One region of the Pseudaquabacterium rugosum genome, then DNA from elsewhere that is predicted to be linked to it. Evidence: predicted binding sites of a transcription regulator. Region 1 holds the regulator's gene; the other holds the start of a gene.
What was found. Region 1 encodes sigma-54, which starts transcription at its own class of promoters, with help from an activator protein. Its sites were predicted from a motif close to TGGCANGNAANCTGCTTT; they were not measured.

Region 1 (4,837 bases):
CTTCAGGTCCGGGCTCAGCACCCAGGCCGTCCAGCCGGTGTAGGCCCGCTTCCAGTGGGCGGCCAGTGCGGCATAGAACTCGCCGGCCGAGGCGCCGGCATCGAAGTCCTCGCGGCTGCCCTGGCCACGCGGGCCGCGCATGTCGTCATCGCGCACGCCGTGCGTGCCCTTGGCCTCGATGCGCTCGCCATACGGCGGGTTCAGCACCAGCAGGCCGCCGGCCGCCGGGGCCGGGCGCTGCAGCGCATCACCGGTCTTGAACTGGATCGCGTGGCCGACGCCCGCGCGCTGCGCGTTGCGCTGCGCGAAGTCGGTCATGCGGAAGGCGACGTCGCCGGCGTGGATGGCCACGGCCGGCGCGTGCACCCGGGCCTTGGCCTCGGTCTTGAGGCGGGCCCATTCGCCCAGCAGCGGGCGGAAGGCGCGCAACTGCTCGAAGGCGAAGCGGCGCTGCAGGCCCGGGGCGATGCCGCAGGCGATCTGCGCCGCCTCGATGGCGATGGTGCCGGCGCCGCAGCAGGGGTCGAGCAGGGCGCCGTCCTCGGCCCGGCCCTGCCAGCCGGCGGCCGCCAGCATGGCCGCGGCCAGCGTTTCCTTCAGCGGCGCCTCGCCCTTGAGGCCGCCGTCACGCTCGTCGCGCCAGCCGCGCTTGAACAGCGCCTCGCCGCTGAGGTCCACGTACAGCGTGGCCAGATCCTCGGCCAGGTGCAGCACCAGCGACAGGTCCGGGTGGCGGGTGTCGACGCTGGGGCGCTCGCCGGTGGCATCGCGCAGCACGTCGCACAGCGCGTCCTTCACCCGCAGCGTGGCGAAGTTCAGGCTCTGCAGCGGCGAGCGCTGGGCGCTGGTGTCGATGCGGAAGGTCTCGCGCGGCGTGATCCAGTCGACCCAGGGCACGCGCCGGGCCAGCGCGTAGAGGTCGTCCTCGTGGCCGTAGGGGCCGTGGGCCAGCGGCCACAGCACGCGCTGGGCGAGGCGGCATTCCAGGTTCAGCCGCATCGCGCCCACGCCGTCGGCGCGCACCCGCACGCCGCCCTTGAGCTCGATCACCGGCCGGCGCGAGGGATCGGCCGGCACCACCGAGCGGTCGACGCCCAGCAGGCGGGCGCACTCGTCGGCCAGCAGCGGCTCGACGCCGGCCGGGCAGGGCAGGAACAGCGAGACCGGCTCGCCGCTGGCCACCGGTGCCAGCGCGAGCTCCGGCCGGCGCAGCGGTGGGCCGCCCGGTCGGCCACCCGGTCGGCCGCCGGGGCCGGGGCCCGGTCGCCCGGGGCCGCCCGGACCCCGGCCTTGCGGGCCGCCGTGGGGGGCGTGGCCCGGGCCCGGGCCACGTCGGGCTCCGTGAGGGGCGGGGCCGTCATCACGGCGGTGGCGCGGCATGCCGCCGATCGGCGGCTTGGGAAATTTGGGGGTGGTCACGGCAGGAAGCCTCCAGCGCGGACGGCCTGCACAGGGCAGGCATCGCGGGGTACGGGAAGACGGAACGTCAGGCGGACGGGGCCGGCTGGGCCGGGCCCGTCCGGGGAATGCTCACAAGGCCTTGCGCAGATTGGCCGGCGCGATCTTCAGCGCCTCGCGGTACTTGGCCACGGTGCGGCGGGCGACGGTGATGCCCTGCTCGCCCAGCATGTCCGACAGCTGGCTGTCGGACAGCGGCTTGGCCTGGTCCTCGTTGGCCACCAGCTGCTTGATCAGCGCGCGCACCGCGGTGCTCGACGCGTTGCCGCCGGCCTCGGTGTTCAGGCTGGAGCCGAAGAAGTACTTCAGCTCGAAGGTGCCGTAGGGCGTGGTCATGTACTTGGCCGTGGTCACGCGCGAGATGGTGCTCTCGTGCAGGCCCAGCTCGTCGGCGATCTCGCGCAGCACCAGCGGCTTCATCGCGATCTCGCCGTGGGTGAAGAAGCCCTTCTGCCGCTCGACGATGGCCTGGCTGACGCGCAGGATGGTGTCGAAGCGCTGCAGGATGTTCTTCATGAACCAGCGCGCCTCCTGCAGGCGTGACGACAGCCCGCTGGCCGAGCCGTTGCGCTGGCCGCGGATGGCCTGCGCGTACAGGTCGTTGATGCGCAGCTTGGGCATGACGTCCGGATTGAGGGTCGCCTTCCAGCCGCGCCCCGACTTCAGCACGATGACGTCGGGCACGATGATGTTGGCCTCGGCGCGCGCGAACGGGCGGCCGGGCTTGGGCTCGCAGCTCAGGATCAGGGCCTGGGCCTCGCGCAGCAGCTGCTCGTCGGCGCCGGTGGCCTGCATCAGCTTCTTCGCGTCGCGGCGCGCCAGCAGCTCGAGGCCGGCCTCGGCGATGCGGATGGCGACCTTGCGTGCGGGACTGCGCGGCTTGTCCTTGAGCTGCAGCACCAGGCATTCGGACAGGCCCGAGGCGCCGACGCCGGTGGGCTCCATGCTCTGCAGCCATTTCAGCGCGCAACGCAGGCGGTCGGCCAGCTCCTCGCGTTCGTCGGCCTGATCGGGATCGTCCGGATCGATGCCGAGCGCGCTGCCCAGACGCTCGGCGATCTCGGCGAGCGGGTCGCCCAGATAACCGTCTTCGTCGAGAGACTCGATGAGCACCAGCACCGCGGCCTGGTCCTCCTCGGACAGCCGCATGCCCAGCAGCTGGCGCCGGAGGTGGTCCTGCAGCGTCGGTCCCTGGTCGGCCGACTCGATGGGCTCGAAGTCGTCGTCCCCGCTGCCGCTGCCGGTGTTGCCGGAGGGCAGCTCGCGGATGCCGTCGAAGTCGTCGCGCTCGGTGCCGTTTTCCCAGTCGTCGCGCTCGGTGGCGCCGAAGTCGGCGTTGTCGACCCCGGCCGGCTCGTCGCCGCCGGAGCCGTCACCGGCGGCGCCGTCCTCGCGCTCGGCCAGGCGTTCCTTCTCGCGCTGGCCGGCGGCGTCCTGGCTGGACGACAGGCGCTCCAGCCCGAACTCCATCGGCGCGTGGTCCTCCTCGACGTCGAGGAAGGGGTTCTGTTCGAGCATCTGCTCGATTTCCTGGTGCAGCTCGAGCGTCGACAGCTGCAGCAGCCGGATCGACTGCTGCAGCTGCGGCGTCAGCGCCAGGTGCTGGGACAGGCGGACCTGCAGGGACGGTTTCATGACTGCTTGCTTCCGTCCGTCACATCTTGAAGTGTTCGCCGAGGTAGACGCGCCGCACGTCGGGATTGCCGACGATCTCGGTCGGCGTGCCCTCGGCCAGCACACGGCCCTCGCTGATGATGTAGGCCCGGTCGCAGATGTCGAGCATCTCGCGCACGTTGTGGTCGGTGATCAGCACACCGATGCCCCGCGCCTTCAGGAAGCCGATGATGCGCTGGATCTCGATCACCGCGATCGGGTCGACCCCGGCGAAGGGCTCGTCGAGCAGGATGAAGCGGGGCTGCGAGGCCAGCGCGCGGGCGATCTCGACGCGCCGGCGTTCGCCGCCGGACAGGGACGGCGCGGGCGCGTCACGCAGCCGGGTGAGCGACAGGTCGTCCATCAGCTGTTCGAGCTGGCGGTCGATGGTCGCGCGGTCCAGGGCCTTGCCCTGGGCATCGTGCTGCAGTTCGAGCACGGCGCGGATGTTCTCCTCGACGCTGAGCTTGCGGAAGATCGAGGCTTCCTGCGGCAGGTAGCTCAGGCCCAGGCTGGCGCGGCGGTGGATCGGCTGGTGCTGCACCGGCTGGCCGTCGATGTGGATCTCGCCCGCATCGGCACGCACCAGGCCGACGACCATGTAGAACGTGGTGGTCTTGCCTGCGCCGTTGGGGCCGAGCAGGCCGATGACCTCGCCGGCGGCCACGCGCAGATGGACTTCCTTGACCACCTGCCGGGCACCGTAGCGCTTCTGCAGGCCGCGGACCTCGAGCCGGCTGCCGCCGTCGGCGGTGCGGGTCGCGGAGGCGGTCGTCATGGGCGGTCCGCGCCGGACGGGCCGGTCTTCAGCGGCAAGGGCACCTGGGGCGCGGCGGGCACGGTGGCCCGCGGCTGGATCACCGCGCGCACGCGGCCGCCGGGATTGCCGGCGCTGGCCGCACCGCCGCTGACGCTGATCTGCTCGGCCACGTTGTCCCAGACGATCTCGCCGCCGGTGATCTCGTCGGCCACCGTCGTGCCGCGCAGGCGCCGCACGACCGCCTGGCCGACGAAGCGCAGCGTACCGGCCTTGCCGTCGTAGTCGATGCGGGTGGCGCTGCCCTCGACGGTCTCGTCGCTGCCGTCGCGCTTCTGGCGGTACTGGGCGGGCTTGGCCGTGCTGCCGCTGGCGGTGGCCGAGGGATGGCCCTCACGGCTCTCGCGCAGCTCGATCTGTTCGGCGCGCAGCACCAGCGTGCCTTGGGTGATGACGACGTTGCCGCTGCACTGGCTGACCTGTCGGGCCAGGTTGACGGTGCAGGGCTTGTCGGATTCCAGCGTGAGCGGCTGGGTGCGGTCCGCCGAGGCGGCCATGGCCGGCAGGCTCAGCAGGCCGGAACCGGACAACAGGACGACGAGGACGGAGCGCAGGGACGACATGAGCGGCACAGAAATTGCATGCCATTCTAGTCCGATCTCGCTGCCTTGGGGCGGGCCGTGGCGCGAATTCCGTCTCGCCGCGCAGTATGCGTGGCCGGGGCGAGGCTGACCAGCGCCCGGCGGCCGGAGGATCAGGCGCGGACCTGGGCGATCAGCTGATTGGTCACGCTCAGGGCGCGATCCGGGCCGCCGCTGATCGACGGCGAGGTCATCCAACGGCCGTGCACGCCGATCGTCGGCACGCCGTCGATGCCGTAGCCCTGGGCCAGCTGGCGCGCCTTGGCCAGCTTGCCGGCGATGCCGAAGCTCTTCATCGCGTCCAGGATGCGGGTGGCGTCGGCGCCGC
Region 2 (4,837 bases), on a different contig from region 1:
GGTGTGCTGCAGCTGCACCATGATCGCGGTGGCCCGTGGCGGGCTGCGGCCGTAGATCAGGCGTTGGGCCTGGTCGAGCGACAGCATCACCGCGACGTCGTCGAGCTCCTTGAAGCCCTGCAGTTCAGCGGCCAGCACGGCCAGCGAGGCGACGTTGGGCGTGCCGTTGGCATGGCCCGCGAGCAGTTCGATGCGTGGCGCAGCCTTCGTGCCCCGGCTGTTCTGCGCCCGCGCGCCGTCGCCGGCTTCCAGGTCGCTGAGCTGGGCCAGATCGGCGCCCAGTGCGGTCTTGGCCGCCGATGGGGCGGGCTTGTCGGCCTCGGCCTCACGCCCGGCCGGCTGGCTGGGCTGAGGGCAGTCCGTCAGCGCCAGGGCCTTGCACAGCTGCAGCAGCCGGGCCACGCCCATGCCGATGACCGCGCCATCCGGATGGCGGTCGTCGAGCACGATGGGGGGCGTGTCCAGCGGGATGTCGAACTCGTTCCAGGTCCGCATCGCGTTGACGTCCTTCGGCACGAAGCCGAAGCCGACCACGCTCTTGGACAGACCCTGGTCGAAGTTGCCGGCCACGCCGCTGAACTGCAGCGTGGGCGACATCACCGTGATGCGTTCACGCAGCACGTCGTCGGCGCGGATCGCGTCCATCACCCGGCGGTAGTCCTTGATGCCGTAGGCCGTCGGGTCGCTGCTGCCGAAGACGAAATAGTCCCGGTGCTGGATCTGCAGATGGCCGCCGGCCCGGATGTAGGCCGTCTCCATGCTGGTGGCGATGTTGCGGGCATAGCCGCCGAACAGCAGCGTGGCGATGCTGCCGATGGCCAGCGCGAGCAACGTGGCCAGGGAGCGTCGGCGGTTGCGCAGCAGGTTGCGCGCCGCCAGGGACCAGGAGTTCATCATGCCGTGGACAGACGGGAGGACGGAGCGGAGGCCTCGCCCGGCAGGGTGCGGCGGCGGATCTGGCGGATCTGGCCGTCGCGCAGGAAGATCAGGTCGTCGGCGCTGCCGATCAATCCCGGATCATGCGAGGAAAACAGGAAGGAGATGCGGTAGCGCGCCTGCATCTGGCGCATCAGCTGCAGGATGGCGGTGCCGGTCTGGCTGTCGAGGTTGGCGGTCGGCTCGTCGGCGATCACCAGCCGCGGCTTGCGGGCGAGCGCGCGGGCGATGGCCACCCGCTGGCGCTGGCCGCCCGAGAGCTCGCCGGGCTTGTTGCGCGCGCGGTCGGCCAGCCCGACGGCCTTGAGCAGCCGTTCGACCCGCTGCGCGCGGCGGCGCGGCGCCAGGCCGGCCAGCACCAGCGGGTATTCGATGTTCTCGTAGGCGTCGAGCACCGGCAGCAGGTTGAAGTTCTGGAAGATGAAGCCGATGTGCTCGCCGCGGAACGCGGCCAGCGCGTCGTCATCGAGTGATCCGAGATCCTGGCCCGCGACCTGCACCGAGCCCCGGTCGGGCCGGTCGATGCCACCGACCAGGTTCAGCAGCGTGGTCTTGCCGCTGCCCGAGGGGCCGAGCAGCACGGTGAAGGCCGCCGGCCGGATCAGCACGTCGATCCCCCGGATGACCGGGACTTCCACCGCATCGAGTTGATAGGTCTTGAACACGCCCTTGAGTTCGGTGGCGGGTTCGTGGCCGATGCGGGTCGGCATCAGGGACGTCGGCGCTGTGGACATGGGAGAGGGATGCAGTGGCCAGGAGAGGGGCGGGCACGGCCTGCGGGCCCGCGTCGTTCCCGGCTTATCGGGCGCATTGTCCATCCGGTGAAGGCTCTATCCGCTCGATAATCCCGAAGGTCCGTGTCCGAATGGCTGTCGCCCTCGGCGACGGCGGCATGGCCCAGGGCTGGAGATCGAAGAGACATGCAGGCGAACTGGAAGGACTATCTGCTGATCGCGCTGGTGCTGACGCCCGTGTGCGCCGTCGCCCTGGGGCTGGCGGCAGCGCTGGATCTCGGGCTGCGTGCGTGGCTCGGTCCGTGGTCGGTCGCGGTGGCCATCGTGGGTTTCCTGTCGGCCTGGGCGCTGGGCTCGGCCCTCGCGCTGCAGGTGCTGCGCCGCCTGGCGCCCGTGCCGCCCGGCGAGCACGCGCAGACCTCGCGCGAGTTCGCGCGCTGGAAGGCGCTGACGGTCGTCTACCGGCTGGGCCAGGGCGCGCTGTCGCCGCTGCTGCCGTTCTTCCTCGCGCCCTGGCTGTCCCGTCTGTACGGTGCGCGCATGGGCGCTGACGTGGCCGTCGGCGGGCACATCGATGATCCCTATGCGGTCAGCGTCGGCGCCGGGACCGTCATCGGCAACCAGGCGCTGGTGTCGGCCAACGCGCTGCAGGACGGGCGTCTGCTGGTGGCACCGGTGGTCATCGGGCGTGGCGTGACCATCGGCGCCAACGCGATCGTGATGCCGGGCGTGACCATCGGTGACGGCGCGCTGATCGCGGCGGGCGCCTGCGTGATGGCGCACACCCAGGTGCCTGCCGGCGAACAATGGCGAGGCAATCCGGCTCGCAAATGGGTGGCGCTCGGCGCCGTCGGTCGGGCCCCCGCGGCCATCGGCACCGACTGAGTGCTTGTCGAACTTTCTTACAGGCGTTGCGGCCCCCCGTGATCCAGGCCACCTCAACAGTGTGCTAGCCGACTGATTCAGAACGTGTTTTTCCGAGACCGAAGGGAATGGCACGTTGGTTGCTATTAGGGCGCAGGGCAAGCTACACCACAGCAGCTCGTCAATCACACTTCAGGAGTTCTCCATGAAACTGTCCAAGCTTGTGTCGTCGCTGGCTGTTGCGGTCACGATGCTCTCCGGCGCGGCCCACGCTGCTCCGACCATCACCAACAACGACGGCGTGCTGAGCCCGTTCGGTGGTTTCGACTGGGCCCAGGGCTCGGTGGCCTACACCGATGGCTTCACCCCGGTCGTCGGCTCGACCTTCACGCTGTACTACGTCGGCTGGGCCGTCGCGGTCAACGACACCACCGGTGGTTCGCTGTTCACGCCGTTCCTGGACACGAACGCGAATGGCAGCAAGATCGCGACCAACGCCTACGAGTACACGATCTTCGGCTCGATCACCGAGATCGTCGACACCTGCTCGGACGGCGCTGACGGCATCTCCGGCACCGGCGATGACAGCTGCTCGTTCTCGGTCACCGGTGGCAGCTTCAGCGTGTACTACGACACGGCCGCCAACGCCAACCGTTCGAACCTCACCGGCTTCACCGACGGCACGCTGATCGTCGGCGGCACCGTGGACGCCAGCGCCAGCACCCAGACCTTCACCAACGCCACCGGTGGTTCGGTCACGCTGACCGGTACCGTCACGTCGACGAACGGCGCGTACATCAACCCGGCTCTGGTCGGCTCGACCCTGACGTCGACGCTGCAACTGGGTTCCGCCGTCACCAGCTTCGTGGTGCCGACGTACGCCTTCCCGACCAACTCGATCGTGTTCCAGGCCGACGCGAACCAGTCGTTCACCGCCGCCGTTCCGGAACCGGCTTCGCTGCTGCTGGTCGGTGGTGCCCTGCTGGGCCTGGGCGCTGCCCGTCGCCGCGTTGCCAAGCGCTGATCGTCCGTTCCGCTCCGTCGATCACGGCCGCTTCGGTGGCCGTGTTTGAACGGACGGGATCGGAAGGCCTGCCGGAAACCTGGCAGGTCACATGAAAAAGGGAGCCTCGGCTCCCTTTTTTTTGTGCACCCGCCCCGTCGCCGGGTGGCTTGCGCCGTGCCATGGCCGGCGTCCGTCCGTATCGCCCGAGGCTCAGTCCGCCGGGTTCCGGGTCGGGTCGAGCAGCTGGTCCGGCCGCAACCGCCAGGACCTTGGCTGCGTCCGCCCCTCTCCCCGGTGATCGCCGAGCCGGCCCAGCCATACCGTGCGTGCCAGGGGCAGATCGCCGAGCAGGGCCGGGGCCTGGCGCGCCATGGCCTCGGTGCGGCGCCGTATCGAGTCGTCGCGGGTGAACGCCACCCCGTCGCGCAGATAGCGGGTGAAGACCAGCGGCGTGATCGCCGGCTGATGCTGCAGCCCCAGTGCCGTGGCGCCCAGCCACAGGCGCTGCATCTGGCGCCCGGCATCCAGGTGGTCCGCGGCCGTGTGCGGCGGCGTGTCACGCACGATCGCCACCAGTGCCGAACAGGCCACCGTGGGCAGCAGATCCATCTGGAGTCGAGGCAGCACCGTGCCCGCCGCCCAGCGGTTCAGGGCATCCACCCGCCGCCAGTCCTGCAGGGCCCAGCGCATCAACTGACGCGTCAGGCGATCGACGCCGAGCGCGGCATCCGGCACGCCCCAACGGCTGTGGGTGCGCTTCCAGTCAATGATGTCGCGGTGGGTGGCATGGGCCTCGGGCAAGGTCAGGCGGATGCCCGCATTGATCCACAGCAGGCGGGCCAGTCGCCAGCGTGCCGCCAGTCCTTCGAACCACACCAGCTGGTATCCCGGCGCCAGCTGGGCCGCCAGCGCGTGCCGTTCGTCCGCGCGCAGGGGGCGCACGGACATCGGCCGGCGCTGCACGCTGCGTCGACGGATGGTCCAGGTCGGCGGGTCGGCGGGGCCGGGGGCCGCGCCGGATCCGGTCGAGGCGGGGGGCGCCAGCCGCAGCAGCACGTCGTGCCGATCCACCCGGCCGCGGGTCTCGAGGTCGTCGATCGGCGTGCAGTGCAGGGACAGTCCACGCGCACGGGCGGCGATGGCGAGCGTCTCGACCAGCGCGCCCAGCGCCATCCGTGTGGGGATGCCATCCAGGTCGTAGACGCAGTGGGCCCGCGTGTCCTGCACGATCACGCGGACCTGCCGGTCATCGAGGAGGCGGAACCGCCAGGGCTGGGTGTTGTCCCCGCTCGGCGCC

Region 2: the regulator sigma-54 is predicted to act here: its motif matches at 2,664-2,681, upstream of pepA (flocculation-associated PEP-CTERM protein PepA).

Annotation. Positions count from the first base shown of each region.
Region 1 covers NZ_JBBUTF010000008.1:120,472-125,308, forward strand. Annotated here, with positions in the region: gene AACH11_RS10600 (THUMP domain-containing class I SAM-dependent RNA methyltransferase) at 1-1,182, opposite strand, end outside; gene AACH11_RS10605 (RNA polymerase factor sigma-54) at 1,531-3,093, opposite strand; gene lptB (LPS export ABC transporter ATP-binding protein) at 3,113-3,889, opposite strand; gene lptA (lipopolysaccharide transport periplasmic protein LptA) at 3,886-4,491, opposite strand; gene AACH11_RS10620 (thiol:disulfide interchange protein DsbA/DsbL) at 4,623-4,837, opposite strand, start outside.
Region 2 covers NZ_JBBUTF010000001.1:31,379-36,215, forward strand. Annotated here, with positions in the region: gene AACH11_RS00205 (ABC transporter permease) at 1-894, opposite strand, end outside; gene AACH11_RS00210 (ABC transporter ATP-binding protein) at 894-1,646, opposite strand; partial or broken gene AACH11_RS24785 (DapH/DapD/GlmU-related protein) at 2,352-2,444, shown strand; gene pepA (flocculation-associated PEP-CTERM protein PepA) at 2,740-3,558, shown strand; gene AACH11_RS00225 (nitroreductase family protein) at 3,751-4,837, opposite strand, start outside.